Regions from separate parts of the Lactobacillus sp. XV31L genome, predicted to be linked through region 2. Evidence: riboswitches for the same ligand, from Rfam matches in the RefSeq annotation. Region 2 holds a riboswitch; the other holds the start of a gene.

Region 1 (8,108 bases), on a different contig from region 2:
TTTTTGCCCAAGCTCTTCCTTATCCATAAAACCAAATCCCAAAACCTTGTTACCATCATTAATAGCAGTTATTCCTTGTGTAATTGATCTCATACCATGTCTTTCTGGATAACCATATTTGTTATTAGCAATTAGAGCTCCTGCACCCCCACTGCCACAAAATGAGATTCCAAAATCTGCATTATTTTCATGCATTACATCACCCAGCTTCATGTCTGCACCTATACCAGGAACTAAAATAGCTTTAGCACCTGCTTTTTCGATACCATGCGCAACATTTTGTCCTTTACCCATTCTGTCTGCAACCACTACCGTTAACATATCTATACCTCCATTAATCTAAATGCATATTTTCAAAATGAATTGACAAAACATATTTTTCTGATTCCGAAAGCGAACCAACATTTTCAGTTATAAAATCTACAATCTTTTGAGCAATTTCAATTGATTGTTTGCTAACTTTGGCAAAAATCTTCTTATCAACAGATTCTAATTTGTCGCCTTTCTCAGCTCTATTTACCATTTCTGCCAAATGATTGCCAAGAATCTGAAGTTCAAGACCGCTTGGATGTAACCCTTGCTCATTGATTAGCGATGTTACATACCTCATCACTTTTTCCAAACTTTTTTTATATTTGCTTTTATCAAGATATTTATTAAATTCCTTATAAGGTACTACCTGCATTTAACTAATCATCTCCTTTATTTCATTAACGTATAACGCAGCATTGCAACAATCTCACTGATATTTATTTCTAACTTGATTTCACTAAAAATCTTTCGTAAATTTTCTATGTCTATGTTAGAAAATTTTCTTATTTGCCTATTAGTTGGCTTAATATTGTATTGTTTATTAAAGTAGATTCTCTCTGTTGCTAACTGAACATGAATCATAAAAGCTTTTTTATATTTTTTGCTTATTTGGTTATCAAGATAATCACTAACTTTAATGAAGGCTTCAATGCTGAGTGATAAAACTTTTTCAACGTTATTTATATAACGCTCATTCTTAACTGTTCTTCCAACACTAGTAACACCCAAAGATAAACTGGTAGTGGTTAAGCATGAAACCTTTTTTTGTATCGTCCTTAAATCTTTTTCATTTGGAATTGGATTAACCTGAGTAATTGGTATGTTACTAACTTTCTCTAGAGGGAAAATGCTAATAACAAGATCTGGTTTTAATTCTCTGATTTTAATACGGTAATTGATGACAGATGCAAAGCCAACACTCACAATGTCAGGAATACTACCCTGAATAACTTTTTCTAATAGCTTTGTAGCACATAATCCACTTGAACACACATACAGTATACGTACCTGTGGGTTCTTTCTTATGTCACTAATTGCAACTAAGAAATGAAGTGAAACTAAAGTTATAAATGTATCGCTGATAATAATTGGACTCTTAGAAATATATTTTTCTAGAGCTTGACCAACAGTTAAGAACAGAACATTAAATCTGTTCTTAACCTCTTCAGTAAATGGCGTATAATCGGTAAAATGCTGGTAATTGCTATTAAGTTCACTCATCAAGTGTTGAGTCAGTGAATCGCGCAGCTTAATATCATTAATTAGTGGCAAATCAAGCGCTTTAGACACATAAGCAATTACTTTCTTAACCACCTCATCAGTCTTAACTGTTTTTTCTAAAACATTCACGCCAAAAACAAAATATTTTTCTTCCTCAAGAGATGGCTTGAGGTGAAATGTTTTTATGACTGCCTGATAAATCTGAACATATATTTTTTGAGTTTTATTTAGTTTTCTTTCAACTATTCCAGCGTTTAGACCTCTTTGGCGCTTGTTTTCAAAAATAATGATAGCTAAGCGATTAATCATTGATTTAGCTACACTTAAGTCCAAACCAGAATTAAGCGATTCACTTAAATCTAACTTGTCAGCTAAAATCAATGAAACATAATTAATCAACTTGCTAACTTCTTTTGGCAAGTATGATTTAAAAACTGATCTAGTAGTTATTTTTGCAATCATATCTATTAAACTAGTCGCTCCGTAGGAATACTTATCTAATTGTTTTTGAAGAACATATTCCATCAATGCTCTGAGATGTATCTCACTGCCTTCCAAAGAATATCCATAGTAATTTTTACTGATTAGTTTTAAATTGAATTTTTTTGTTTCAACTTCAGCATTAGCCAAATCTGCTAAGAATGTATTAGTAGATACACCCAACATTTTTGTCAATTCTTTTCCCGTTAAATAGTTATCTGAAAAAACTAATTCGGTTAAAAGTCGCCATTTTCTCTGTGTTGGATTCAAATAGTGTGAAACAATGCTTTCCTCATTTTCAAATGATTGCAAATCATCAATCGCTTTTTTTCGATTAAAATCACTGGCAAAACTTATCCATACCCCTTTACCAGGCTTTGCATGATATTGACAACCAGGCTGCTTGTTTACCCAATCTGCTATTCTTTTCAGATCATTTCTAAGAGTCCTAACGGATACCTTATACCTATTAGACAGATCCTTTACTTTATGTACCTGTGGATTGTTTAGTAAACTGGTCGCAATATTAATTTGCCTAGAAATTAGAGTCATTTGCCTGCTCCTTTCTATACCTCAATTATATGAAAGCGGTATTATAAATAGAATTGCAATTTTATACAACACTACTAGTGCAAAAAACTGAATAAAAAAAGATTAGATTGGATACCAATCTAATCTTGACTTTATCGTAACCTCCTTTTACTATCTACCATTTACCACATCCCTGATTCCACTTTCAGATGACTTTTCATAGTCTAAACCATGAATGCAAGCCAAGGGTATGTTAACGCCGCGCTGGCCCATTACAAGGCCGGCACTAGCAGCAAGCAAGTCACAAAGCGTTTCGCTTGTCCCGGCTTCTTCATTTTCGCGTAAGCCGTTAAGACCGCTAAGACCAACTGCAACTTGGGTTGCGCCCTTCTTGTCAACTCGACCATCACTATCGGTAATAATCACGCCAACTTTTACGCCTAGTTCAGCAAGAACCGAAGAACGGATTGCTTGCGCCGATCGATCACAATCTTGCGGCAGGGTAATTGCAGTATTGCCCGCACCCTTGTCAACTCCGCCGCTGGTTAAGAATAGGCCGCTTGGCAGCCAAGCACCAAGATAATTGCCTGATATTTCAAGTGCGCTGCCATCCGGCGCCTCCGTTTGATCGATTATCACCTGGATCAACCTGGCATCCTTACGCGGAATTTGCGCATGGATTTTTTATGCCAAAGGAGATGGTGTCACATGATTGAGAGCAATCACATTGCCTTCAGCAAGTGAACAAATCTTGGAAGCAACGCAAAGGATATCGCCTTCAGCCACTGCCATATTTTCTTTCTTAATAGTCGCTACCAGCAATTGAGGCAGGTTGCAGGGACCAGTAATCTGGGGCAGGCCGTGTAGGCCAGCAATTTTAATCATATTCTTGCTCCTATATAGTATTTAATAAACAAATTATAAAAGTAAATTAATTATTTTACTAGCTTACTTTCACTTTCACTACAGAATAAAAAGGACAATTCCATTAAACTGGCATTGTCCTTTTTAACTAATGTCTATGGTGCACAGGCAGTTATCCACCTAAGACTTTTTACAATTGGTCAATCTGTTCTTCAATGCTCAATACTTCAAGGATGTCGGTAGCACATTCGGCCCCCTTGTTGCCTGACTTGCCGCCAGCGCGGTCCGTTGCCTGGGCCACCGTGTCAGTCATCAGCACCCCAAACATCACCGGAACGGGACCATTGGCGGAAGCCTCGGCGATTTGTGCCGTTGTTCCTTCACACACATAGGTAAAGTGGGCAGTTTCACCCCGAATCACAGCGCCCAATGCGATTACCCCGTCCACCTTGCCACTATTGGCCAGGCAGTTGGCTGCACGAGCAACTTCAAAAGCACCTGGCACGTGCACTACTACAATGTTTTTGTCATCTACGCCGGCCTTTTGAAGTTGAGCGACTGCTCCTGACAATAAACGATCAGTCACCACACTGTTAAACTGGGCACAGACAATGCCGATTTTTTTCTCTGAATCTACTGTGATTTTTCCACTAATTTCTTTCATTTAGTCCACCTCATTTAAAATATGGTTCATCTCATGCTTTTTGGTTGCCAGGTACTGCTTGTTTTCTTCTGTCAAACCCACTTCTACTGGCAAGCGCTTAACGACCTTAATGCCAAAGCTTTCCAGCTGGTCGACCTTGTCCGGGTTATTGGTCATCAGGTTAACCTCGCTTATACCCTTTTGCCGCAAAATTTCAGCGGCAATATTGTAGCGGCGAGCATCAACGGGCAGGCCCAGGTGCTGGTTGGCCTCGACCGTATTCATGCCCTCATCCTGCAGCTGGTAGGCACGCAGCTTGTTTTCTAGACCAATGCCGCGTCCTTCTTGGCGCAGGTACAAAACGGCACCAGACCCATTAGCTTCAATCTTAGTCAGGGCTTCAGCTAGTTGGGCGCCGCAGTCACAGCGCTTAGAACTGAAGACATCCCCAGTCAAGCATTCACTATGCAAGCGGAGCAACAGCGGTTCATCCCGCTTAACTTCACCCTTGCTGATGAGCAGCGTTGGTTCTTTTTCTGGATGCTTTTTGTCCCGGAAGCCTTCTAAAGTGAAGTGGCCGTATTCGGTGGGGAAATCAACTTTAGCAAAAGATTCAATACTAAGTTCCTGGTTTTCTTGACGCTTGCGATATTCGATCAATTCTTCAATCGTCAAATAGGGGATATTCAATCCCTCGGCCAGTGCTTTTAGGTCCTTGCGGCGGGCCATCGTGCCGTCCTTTTTGATGCATTCGCAGATAAAGCCAACAGGAGCTACACCAGCCAGGCGGGCCAGGTCAAGGGCCGCTTCGGTGTGACCCGTGCGCTCCAAAACGCCACCATCTTTAGCAACCAGCGGAAAAACGTGGCCGGGATGGTAAAAGTTATCCCACTTGCTGGACGAGTCGGCCAGCTTCTTGATCGTCTTGGCCCGATCATACGCCGAAATACCCGTAGTGGTCTCGGTTGAATCCACGCTCAGCGTGAAGGCAGTGCCAAAGCTGTCGTTTGATCCAGTTTCAATTGGTGCCAGCTGCAAGCGGTCGGCGTACTCCTTGCTCATTGGCACGCAGAGCAGGCCGCGTGCCTTAGAAATCATCATGTTGACTGTTTCCGGCGTCACCTTTTCAGCCAGGCCAATCATATCGCCTTCAGATTCCCGTTGGGGTGAATCGGCCACAATTACCAAGCCGCCTGCACGCAAGTGGTCCAAAATTTGGGCCATTTTTTCATTTAATTGATCTTTCATTCTTTTTTCTCCCTTAAAATTCTTTTTGCCATGCCTGCATTTGCTTAACTGCGTAGCGTCCCAGCATATCCACTTCAATATTGACCAAGTCACCTTCCTGGTAATGAGCCAGCGTAGTGTTGGCAACAGTAAAGGGAATTAGACTAACGCCAAATTCGTCGTTCTCAGCCAGTGTCACCGTCAAGCTGATACCATCAATTGCAATCGATCCCTTTTCAACAATGTAGGGATCATACTTGTGCGGCACCCGGAAACGAAGCTCCAGGGAATTCTCGTTTTCTACTCGATCGACTACTTCCGCTGTCGTATCTACGTGGCCGGCCACAATATGTCCATCTAACTTGCCGCCTAGGGCAAGGGACGGTTCCAGATTAACCAAGCTACCCTTGGCCAACTTGCCTAGATTGGTCCGCTTCATCGTTTCTGGCATCACGTCAACTGTAAAATCGCCTTCATCCCAGGTCGTGACGGTCAAGCAGATGCCGTTAACCCCAATACTGGCCCCAAGTGGCAGACTGCTTTGCGCCAATTTAGGTGCAGCAATTCCTAATTGGGCATGCTTTTCAGTCACGTCTAAACGCGAAATCTTGCCTGTTGTCTGAATAATTCCTGTAAACATTTATTTTCTCCTTGCGCAAATCCGGACATCTTGCCCCAGCGTTCGTACATCAATCAATTGGTAGTGCAATTTTTGCCCTAGCGCCTGGCCCAGGGCAACTGGCAATGCTGTTCCACCCAAAACTTGCGGTGCAATATAGGCAACTATCTCATCAGCTAACCCAGCCGCAATGAACTGTGCTTGGACCTGGCTGCCGCCCTCGACCAGGAGGGACTGCAAGTCATGGTCTGCCAACAATTCAACAATCTTGCTTGGGGTCCACTTGCTTTTCGTAAAACACTGGATATTATCATTATGTTTTGCTGTCAATTTCTTCTCACTGAGCAGCCATATCGAACCAGGCGTCATAAATATTCTGCTCGTGAAGTCGAGTCGGTTAGCATCGTGCGTTAACACAATCCGAATCGGTGGGTGCGGCAGGCGCTTGATCCTAACCGTTAATTGCGGGTCATCAACCCGCAGCGTATTAGCACCTACCAAGATGGCTTGATGACGCAAGCGCAACTCTTGCACGTCGCCTTGGGCCGCTTCTGCTGTCAATAGCGTGCGCTGGGCTCCTGCCTCATTCAGCTTGCCATCAAGCGACATTGCATACTTGAGGGTGACTAATGGTCGGTGCTTTTGGTAAAAGAAGTTATAGGCCAGGTTTAACTGCTCCGTGCCTCCGATCACCACAGTTTCCACTCCATGATCATTCAGATACTTAATGCCCTTGCCGCTAACAACTTGGTGCGGGTCCACTTGGCCAATAACCACTCGTTTGATGCCAGCAGCTGCAACTTTTCTGCAGCACGGCGGCTGCTTACCATAGTGAGAGCATGGTTCTAGCGTTACATAGAGTGTGGCTCCACGGGCCCACTCTACCTGGGCCAGGTGACTTAGCGCATTAACTTCTGCGTGTTCACGCCCATATTGATGGTGGTATCCACTAGCTAAAACCTGACCTTCTTTGACAATTACCGCACCGACCAAGGGATTGGTCCATGTCATGCCCCGAGCCTTAACCGCCTCTTTTGCAGCCAGCTGCATGTAATCCTTGTCTTGCAAATTTTTCACTTCCTAAACAATAGAAAAACCCCGTTGAACTTAATCAACGGGGCTTATTTTTTATTTAACCAAACAAGATTTCAGCGAAGTCTAAAAACGACGCAAGTCAAATATTAGTTGTTATTTGTTCTTCTCCCATCCAGACTTTAACTGTCGGTACTAGACTTGCACTAGTTCCACCGCAAAACGCGGTTCACGGACTTCAACGCACTCGTTGTCACCGTCGGTAGGGAATTACGCCCTGCCCCGAAGAAACCGTATTCAATTAAATATAGAATAGTCCTTAACAACCTAATCGTCAATAGAGAATTATCCTTGCAGCAAGGTGACAAACACTGCTATTTAGTGCTTGAGCCTTTTGCACGCTAAAGTAATACACGCTTGGCAGCTTCTACTTTATCTAAAATTTCCAATCTGTTAGGTGAACAGGAATATTATTATTCTCGCCAAAGTATTTCTTGAAGGCATGGACAAAGGGCAGGTTCTCTTCCAGGCGGTGACTATGCATGTCCTTAAGAGCCAAGCAAGCAGTTACAGCTAAGTTGGTTAGCAGAATTATCAAAAGACCAATAAGTATATACACAAGATAAAGCATAATTTTATCCTCCCACTTCAAGTTTTATTCTGTACTATTTAACTAATACAGTATTATATATTTGTGGTCTTGTCAATAACTTTGGCAAAAATTCTTTGATTTCTCTTCCAGACCCAGCAAATTGGGTAAAGCAAAAGACTAGAAACTTGTTATCAAGTCCCTAGTCTTTGGCTTCTTAGTATAAGTATTTTTGAACCGCTGCTCTTGGGTCCATACCTGCACGAATCTTTAATTCCAGTTCAATCGCTACGTCAGCTATGATTGCTTGCGGATCGATTACGTGATAAGGATGGTCAGGTGCCTTTTCTTGTGCCAGCGACAATTCTGTACAGCCCAACAAAATCACATTGCAGCCATACTCATCATGCATGCGACGCAAAATGCTGTGATAGATTTCGTCATCAACCACGCCCTGTTCCTTAATCTTGCTATAAATCAATTCAGTTACCAGTGGCTGGATTTCTGGCCCGCCTAACTCAGCTTTGCGTCCTACCTTTTCAATTTCATCTACATACAAGTGGTCATAAATCGACCCTTCAGTGGCAATC
Region 2 (8,108 bases):
TAACTGAAGCCATTGGTGAATCAGTTGTGCGGACTGCGCAAGAATTAGGCGTTAAGACTATCATTACTGCTACTAATTCGGGCTACACTGCTAGAATGATTTCTAAGTACCGGCCAAATGCTGATATCTTAGCCTTGACCTTTGACGAAAAGGTTCAGCACTCACTTGGGATAACATGGGGCGTGCAACCACTATTAACTGAAAAACCTGCTTCAACTGATGATATGTTTGAATTAGCAGCCAAGGTTGCTAAGGAACAAGGCTACGTTAAAGATGGCGACTTGGTAATCATTGTTGCTGGCGTGCCAGTTGGTGATTCCGGTACCACTAACTTGATGAAGCTGCAAATTATCGGCAGCAAGCTTGCTCAAGGATTGGGCGTTGGTAATGGCTCAGTTGTTGGCAAGACAGTTGCCGTAACTAGTGCCGAAGAAGCTAACACTCAGACTAAGGAAGGCGACATTATTGTTGCCAAGAACACTGATCCAGACTACCTGCCTGCAATCAAGAAGGCCTCAGGTTTGGTTGTAGAAGCCTCTGGCCTGACTTCACACGCAGCTGTTGTTGGCTTGTCGCTTGGCATTCCAGTCGTTGTAGGCGTAACTGGTGCCCTTGAAAAGATTGCCAGTGGCAGCACAATTACTGTTGATGCTCGTCGAGGTGCTGTCTACCAAGGTGAGATTTCTAACCTGTAATCATAAAAGCATATTAAATAGTCAGTAGTCATACTGGCTATTTTTCTTTGCTCTAAAAATGCTTATACGTCTTTGTCAAGAATAGGCAGGGAAAATTTAATTGACTTATGTCAACTTGCGCAGGTAAAATGTTATACTTGGTAAAAGATAAAATGAATTTAGGAGAGTAGTTACAATGCTGGGCATGATTTCAACGGGTAAAATAATTGATCAAAATGAGGATTCATATTATGTTCAAGTGGATGGGGTTACCTATGAGCTGAAGCGCAAGGAAATCACTCAAGAAGAAAAACCAGAATTGGGCACTGAAGTAGAAGGCTTTTTATATGATGACAAGCAGCATAAGCGGGAAATGACTCAGTTTTTGCCCTTTGCTCAGGCTGACCAGTATGGATGGAGCAAGGTGACCGAAGTCAAAGCAGACTTGGGCGTCTTTGTTGATATTGGCTTGCCAGACAAGGATGTTGTCCTTTCAGTTGACGACCTGCCCTTTAATAAAAGTCTTTGGCCGCGCAAGGATGATCAACTTTTGGTCCACTTGGAAACAGACGCTAAGGACCGAATTTGGGCTAAACTTGCTGATGAGAATATTTTTGAACAACTTGCGGCACATTTCCCCAATGATATGGAAAATAAAGATGTTTTCGGTACAGTATATTCTAGCCGTGAAATCGGTGCTTTTGTGATTACTAGTGACTACTACTTGAGTTTTGTTCACTCTTCGCAAATGGCTCGACCACTTCGGCTGGGAGAGCAGTTTAAGGGTCGTGTAATAGGCGTCAGTCAGTATGGCCGTCTGAATTTGAGCTGCTTGCCGCGAGCTTTTGAAGAAATAGATGACGATGCGCAGATGATTTTGATGAGTCTAAGAAGAAAGGAATCCAAGACCCTACCTTTTTACGACAAGTCTGACGCTGGTGAAATTAAGCAGTACTTTGGCATTTCAAAGTCGGCCTTTAAGCGGGCGCTAGGCCACCTGCTCAAGGGGAGATACATCGTCGAAGATAAGGAAGCAGGCATCATTACCCTAATTAAGGACCCTGAAGCTACTGAAAATGACTGACTTACGTGAAAATGTTGAAGACTATTTGCGCTACAGCCAGATTGAGAGTGGATTAAGCGCAAATACAATTGCAGCTTACCGGCAAGACTTGACCACATTTTTGGCTTTTTTAAAACAGGAAAACATTAATTCCTGGCCTACTAAAGCAGTCGACATCGATGCCTTTTTAGCGGGCTTGCGGGATCAAAACAAGGCCACTAGCTCAATTAGCCGAATGATCTCTAGCATGCGCAAGTTTTACCAGTGGTTGGTTCGGCAAAATATCCAAAAGCTGAATCCGATGCTAGAGATTGATTCACCTAAAAAAGATCACCGCTTGCCTGTTACCTTGAGTGTTGAAGAAGTGACAAAATTGCTTGAACAGCCTGATGTTAAACAGAAATTGGGCTTGCGCAACCGGTCGCTGCTTGAAACGCTGTATGCAACTGGAATAAGGGTAAGCGAGTTGATTAATCTCAAGTTCGCTGATTTGCATGAAGATCTGAAATTGCTGAAAGTTTTTGGCAAGGGTGCCAAGGAACGCTTAATTCCAATCAGTGAGGTGGCTATTTCCTGGATTAAGAAGTACCAAACAGAAGTCCGGGACCCTTTGCTGCTGCATGTGGGTAAGAACAATGACTACATTTTTCTTAATAGCCGTGGTGGTTCCTTGACCAGGCAGGCCGTTTGGCAGATAATCAAGCGCTACTGCCTCTTAGCTGGCATCCACAAGAATGTTACCCCTCACACTCTGAGACACACCTTTGCCACCCACTTGCTGGAGAATGGGGCTGACTTGCGGGTGGTCCAGGAAATACTGGGACACTCTGACATCAGTACCACACAGATTTATACTAACTTGTCCCAAAAACATATTTTGGAAGTATATCGCAAGACTCATCCGCGAATATAGGTGAACAACATGTTAATTGAATGCAAAAATGACAAAGAAAAGGTAGCAATGGGCCTCTTATCCTACCTTCCTGACTTCAAAAACTTGGACAACTTGAAAGATGAGATTCGCTTGAATAAGAACAGTAAAGAATTTTGCCTCTATTTGTATAGGATGAAGGATCCAAATTTTATTGGCCTAATTGGCACACAAACAAGTGAGTATTTTATTGTTATCCGCTATCTCTCGCTTGCACCTGATTACCGCTTGCCAAAGTATGAAGCCAAGATGGTCCAGGAGCTTGCAGCCAGCAATCCGCAAAAAAGAGTGACAGCCGTACCTGAATATATATATTTAATGAAGTACCTACGTAAAAAAAAGAATCATGACCAGTAACTTAACACTAGAATTGCCCAATTTTGAAGGGCCGCTGGACTTGCTGCTTCATTTGATCAAGTCACAAAAAATTGATATTTACGATATACCTATTGCGCAAATCACCAGTCAGTACTTGGCTTACTTGCACGAAATGCAGCGGCTTAATCTGACCATTGCTGGTGAGTATTTTGTGATGTCGTCGATGCTATTGCGCATCAAGTCCCAATCGCTCTTACCCCAAAACGATTTTACTGGTGAAGATGAACCCCTAGAGGATCCTCGTGAAGAATTAGTGCAACAGCTAATCCAATATTCTATTTTCAAGAAAATTTCATCATACTTAAAGCAGCGCAATGATGAAATTCCTATTACAGCTGCCAAGGAGGAGAGCACACCCCAAACAGAAGAGGTGCAGCCCTTGCCCTTAGGTCAGATCACATCCGCTGACCTGGCCCGTACCTTTGCCATGGTTTTACAGCGGCAAAAGATAAGAAATCCGGACATTGTAGCAGTTAAAAGCAGTGAAAAACCTGTAAGTGCAATGATTGAATACTTAGAAGAAGAATTAGCCCACCACCAGCGGATTAGTTTTTTTTCCTGTAGTAAGCAGATGACAAGCTTATCTGATGTGATTGGCTTATTCTTAGCGCTCCTTGAATTATGCAAGAAGCGTGCAGTTAAGGTCAAGCAGGCTCGAACCTTTGGTGATTTAGAATTAGAAGGGATTGAGCAAAATGGTGAGTAAATTAGCACAGTTAGAGGCCTTACTATATATTGCTGGCGATAACGGCATTGCCAGTAAAGACTTATGCGCATTAATGCAGGTTGAACAGTCAGCACTTCGGGAACTAGCTAAAAAATTGACCGAAAAATTAGTCCAAAATCAAGATTCTGGTCTGCAAGTGTTGCACCTTAACCATAAGTATAAGCTGACAACCCGACCTGAAGTGGGAGAAATAGTTGCCAATTTTTTTCAAAAGGACATGGCCAAAACTTTGAGTCAGTCGGCTCTTGAAATTCTTGCGATTATCGCCTACAAGCAGCCAATTACCCGGGTTGAAATTGATACAATTAGGGGAGTAAATTCTTCAGGAGCACTACAGACCTTGATTTGGCGTAGCTTAATCAAGGTTAAGGGCAAGAAGGATGCACCGGGTCACCCAAATTTGTATGGCACCAGCGACTATTTTCTCCAATATTTTGGCTACCAGAGTCTGGCCGACCTGCCTTTAATTGAAGACTTTGAAGATGGCAGTATTAATGATAATAATGAAATAGACTTGTTTACAGCTAACGGGCGAGCTGACAAGGGCTTAACTCAAGCCCAAGAAGGAGAAGAATAATGGCACTACAACGTTTGCAGAAGATAATAGCTGAGGCTGGAATTGCCTCACGGCGCAAGGCTGAAAAAATGATTACGCAAGGTCGGGTGACAGTTGATGGACAGACAATTACCCAGTTAGGAACCAAGGTTGGGACCTTTAGCAACATCACAGTTGATGGGGAACCAATTGAACGTGAAAGCTTGCATACTTATATTTTCTATAAGCCCCGCGGGGTGGTTTCAACTGCCAGTGACAACAAGGGCAGAAAAACAGTAGTAGACTACTTTGCAGATTTGCCGTACCGTTTATATCCTGTTGGTAGGCTCGACTATGACACGTCGGGCCTGTTATTAATGACTAACGATGGCGACTTGGCCAACCTCTTGATGCACCCGCGCAACAAGGTGGCCAAAGTTTATATAGCTAAAATTGAAGGTCAATTGCTGCCGGAAGAAATTACCCGCCTTAGTCGCGGCTTGGAAATTGATCGACACAAGACTGCTCCAGCAAAAGTAAAAGTGATTCGAACTGATCACAAAAAGAAGACGCAAATTGTCCAGCTCACTATCCATGAAGGCCATTACCACCAAGTGAAAAAAATGTTTAAGGCAGTAGGTCACCAAGTGCAGAAATTGTCTCGTGAGAAATATTCTTTTTTAACCTTAGATTCGCTTGTGTCTGGTCAGTACCGGGAATTGACGCATGCTGAGGTTGACAGATTAAAGCAGGTAGACTAGTATATATTTATTAATTGAATATTTAAGTTTGTTGTCTTCATGGCAGGGTGAAAATCCCGACCGGTGGTGCAAGTCCACGACCCACGCAAGTGGTGGAATCTATTTTGAGATACCGATAGTTAAAGTCTAGATGAAAGAAGACAGGCTAAACTAGAAGCTAAGATATTGGCTTACTTTTAATCGGTCTGTTGCTAGGAGCAACAGACCGATTATTTTTTGGAGGTAAGTGTTTTGAAAAGAAAAAGTGCTAGTAACTTGGCTAATATTATTGCTTATGCGCTGATTGGGACGATATCGTATATTTTGATGGAATTGGCCTTTCCACTGCCTGTGGCAAGTTTCTTGAAGTTTGACTTCTCAGACGTGATTATTACCATCGGTACCTTTTTGTTTGGTGCTGGCCCTGGTATCTTCATTGCCTTTGTGCGGATGCTCATCCACCTTATTACCAGAGGCTTTGCTTTGCCAAGTATAGTTGGTCAGCTTGCCGCCTTTTTTGCATCAATTTCATTTGCCTTGCCCTTCTACTATGTGACCAAAAAAATCAGCAGCAATGAAAAAAGTACCCGAAATCGTTACTTAAAGCCGTTGATTGGCATCATACTTGGCATTATTGCCATGACAGTAGTTTTGGCAACGCTAAACGCCTTTGTCTTAACACCTTTTTATGCCGTCACCACAGTTACTAACCTGCCAGCAATTCATGGCTATGGCGGTTTGCTCAATTTCACTGAGAAGGTTTACTTGGGCCAGTTGCTCCACATACCGTCAATGAGTGCCTATATTTTTGGCATTATTGCTCCATTTAACTTGCTGAAGGGTGCGATTAATGGACTAGTGGTTTACCTGTTGTTTGAGACGGTGTTGAGGAGTTTAAAGCCGTTTGTCCGCAAGTATTTCAACTTAAAAAAATAGTTTTAACTTAATAAATGCAAATAGGCCTTTAACTGGCCTATTTTTTTATCCATTTTATAAGTTAATTATGCTAAAATTAAACAAGTTAGGTGTAGGAGGTTTTTAGATGAATGAAAAACAAGCAGGCCCGTATAAGCATTACCAACGGCCGACGGTCCCGCGGACAATGACTTATAGGTCAGTGTCACGCAAATGGGTTATCATTGAGGTCCTCATAATAGTTGTGCTTGTAGCATTGGTGCCTGTTGTTCACTATTTGGCATCAAGCGCAAAAGGTGGTCACCAGGTGGTCGAGGTCCAGAAAACAGTTAAGCGGCAAAAAGCCGCTTCCAAAACTTCTGTTAAGGAGCCTAAACCCAAACCTAAAACAGAAGTCAAGACCAAACTTGAACCTAAAACTAAGACCAAACCTAAAACAGAGCATGTGAAAAAAACACGAATTAAAAGGAAAGCTCCCAAAGTAGCAGCTGCGCCTGAGCAATATTTGGTAAAGACGGGTGATTCTTTGACTGGCATTGCTAACAAGTATCATATGAGTGTAGGCGAGCTTGCTCAACTAAATGATCTTACTGCGGATAGCCAGGTTAATGTTGGTCAGGTTCTTAAATTAAAATAGCGATAGAAAGGGTGGGGACTTAGTGCCCCTTTTTGATTTTAATGCAAGTAGCAATTGATGGGCCAGCTTCAGCTGGCAAGAGTACAGTCGCAAAAATTATTGCGCATAAATTAGCCTTTACATATATTGACACAGGTGCGATGTACCGCGCCTGTACCGTCATAGCACGGGCTAACAAAGTAAACTATAACGATGAGGCAGGAATTCTGGCAGCAGTAGATCAAGCTGGCATTGAGCTAAAAATTGTGGCCGGTGAACAGCGAGTTTATGCTGGCGGCAAGGATATTTCTCAGGAAATTCGAACACCCGAAATTTCAGCCAATGTGTCTGAAGTTGCAGCCCTTAGTGGAGTTCGCCAAAAAATGGTTAGTTTGCAAAGACAGATGGCTGGCAAAATGAACGTGGTGATGGATGGGCGCGATATTGGTACGACCGTTTTGCCCAAAGCCGAAGTCAAAATTTTCTTGGTGGCCTCGCCTCATTCACGTGCAAAGAGAAGGATGCTTGATTTCAAGGAAAGGGGAATTAAAAGCACGCAAACGCTAGCTGAAATCGAAGAAAGCATCGCAGCGCGAGATTATAAGGATTCACACCGAAGCGTTTCTCCCTTAAAAAAAGCTCCGGATGCAACTGAAATTGATACAACTGACATGACAATTAACCAAGTTGTAGCCCAAATATTGGCTCAAATCGAAAAAAGTCAAAAAAAACTGTAAAAAAGGTGCTAAAAGAGTAGAAAAAAATCTAACTTTCATTTAAAATTAGGGTATGATATTGGGAGGTAAATAATGTCAGAAAACAGTAATCAATTTTTAGATGCACTAAAGCAAATGCAAGGAGTTGAGGTCGGCGATATTGTAGATGTTGAAGTCCTGGACGTTGAAGAAGGTCAAATCGATGTTGGCGTAACCAATGCTGGTATCGAAGGTGTGATTCCTCGTCGTGAATTCACGTTAGATCGCAACCTTGACTTACGCACAGCAGTTAAGCCAGAAGACAAGTTTAAGGCTTTAGTCTTGAGAAAAGCTGGTGGCGACAAGGAGAATGGTGAATTCTTCTTCTCCGTTACCCGCTTAAAGGAAAGAGAAGCCTACGACGAATTGCAAAAAGATTTTGAAGCAGGTAATACAATCGAAGGTACTGTAACTTCATCAGTACGCGGTGGGTTACTAGTTGATGTTGGTACAAGAGGATTCTTGCCAGCTTCATTAATTTCTAATCGCTACGTTTCAGATCTTAAACCATTTATTGGCAAGACCATGAAGCTTAAGATTACTGAGATTGATCCAAGCAAGAATCGCTTAATCCTTTCTCATAAGGATTTGATTGAAGAAGAGCGTGAAGAAGCTTTCGATAAGGTTTCATCACAATTAGTTGTTGGCGATGTAGTTGAAGGTAAAGTTTCCCGTTTGACTAACTTTGGTGCATTTGTTGATGTCGGTGGCGTGGATGGTTTAGTTCACATTTCCGAGATTTCATACAAGCACGTTGACAAGCCTAGCGATGTA

Evidence for each region. A riboswitch is a leader RNA that binds a small molecule or an ion and turns the genes downstream of it on or off. The one in region 2 is predicted to bind FMN.
Region 1: it holds a riboswitch for FMN, as region 2 does, so the genes downstream of both, ribD (bifunctional diaminohydroxyphosphoribosylaminopyrimidine deaminase/5-amino-6-(5-phosphoribosylamino)uracil reductase RibD) here and AC2JF7_RS03000 (ECF transporter S component) in region 2, are expected to answer to the same signal.

What each region holds. Positions count from the first base shown of each region.
Region 1 is NZ_JBWXGC010000008.1:62,629-70,736, forward strand. It holds gene AC2JF7_RS06600 (SFCGS family glycine-rich protein) at 1-321, opposite strand, end outside; gene AC2JF7_RS06605 (PRD domain-containing protein) at 335-685, opposite strand; gene AC2JF7_RS06610 (BglG family transcription antiterminator) at 703-2,565, opposite strand; partial or broken gene AC2JF7_RS06615 (coenzyme F420-0:L-glutamate ligase) at 2,716-3,429, opposite strand; gene ribH (6,7-dimethyl-8-ribityllumazine synthase) at 3,599-4,072, opposite strand; gene ribA (GTP cyclohydrolase II) at 4,073-5,299, opposite strand; gene AC2JF7_RS06630 (riboflavin synthase) at 5,313-5,918, opposite strand; gene ribD (bifunctional diaminohydroxyphosphoribosylaminopyrimidine deaminase/5-amino-6-(5-phosphoribosylamino)uracil reductase RibD) at 5,919-6,974, opposite strand; FMN riboswitch at 7,089-7,223, opposite strand; gene AC2JF7_RS06640 (hypothetical protein) at 7,366-7,560, opposite strand; gene AC2JF7_RS06645 (aspartate/glutamate racemase family protein) at 7,736-8,108, opposite strand, start outside.
Region 2 is NZ_JBWXGC010000003.1:100,670-108,777, reverse strand. It holds gene pyk (pyruvate kinase) at 1-695, shown strand, start outside; gene AC2JF7_RS03030 (CvfB family protein) at 871-1,758, shown strand; gene xerD (site-specific tyrosine recombinase XerD) at 1,751-2,650, shown strand; gene AC2JF7_RS03020 (reductase) at 2,660-3,025, shown strand; gene AC2JF7_RS03015 (segregation and condensation protein A) at 3,012-3,752, shown strand; gene scpB (SMC-Scp complex subunit ScpB) at 3,742-4,350, shown strand; gene AC2JF7_RS03005 (pseudouridine synthase) at 4,350-5,069, shown strand; FMN riboswitch at 5,099-5,215, shown strand; gene AC2JF7_RS03000 (ECF transporter S component) at 5,301-5,984, shown strand; gene AC2JF7_RS02995 (LysM peptidoglycan-binding domain-containing protein) at 6,091-6,600, shown strand; gene cmk ((d)CMP kinase) at 6,642-7,316, shown strand; gene rpsA (30S ribosomal protein S1) at 7,389-8,108, shown strand, end outside.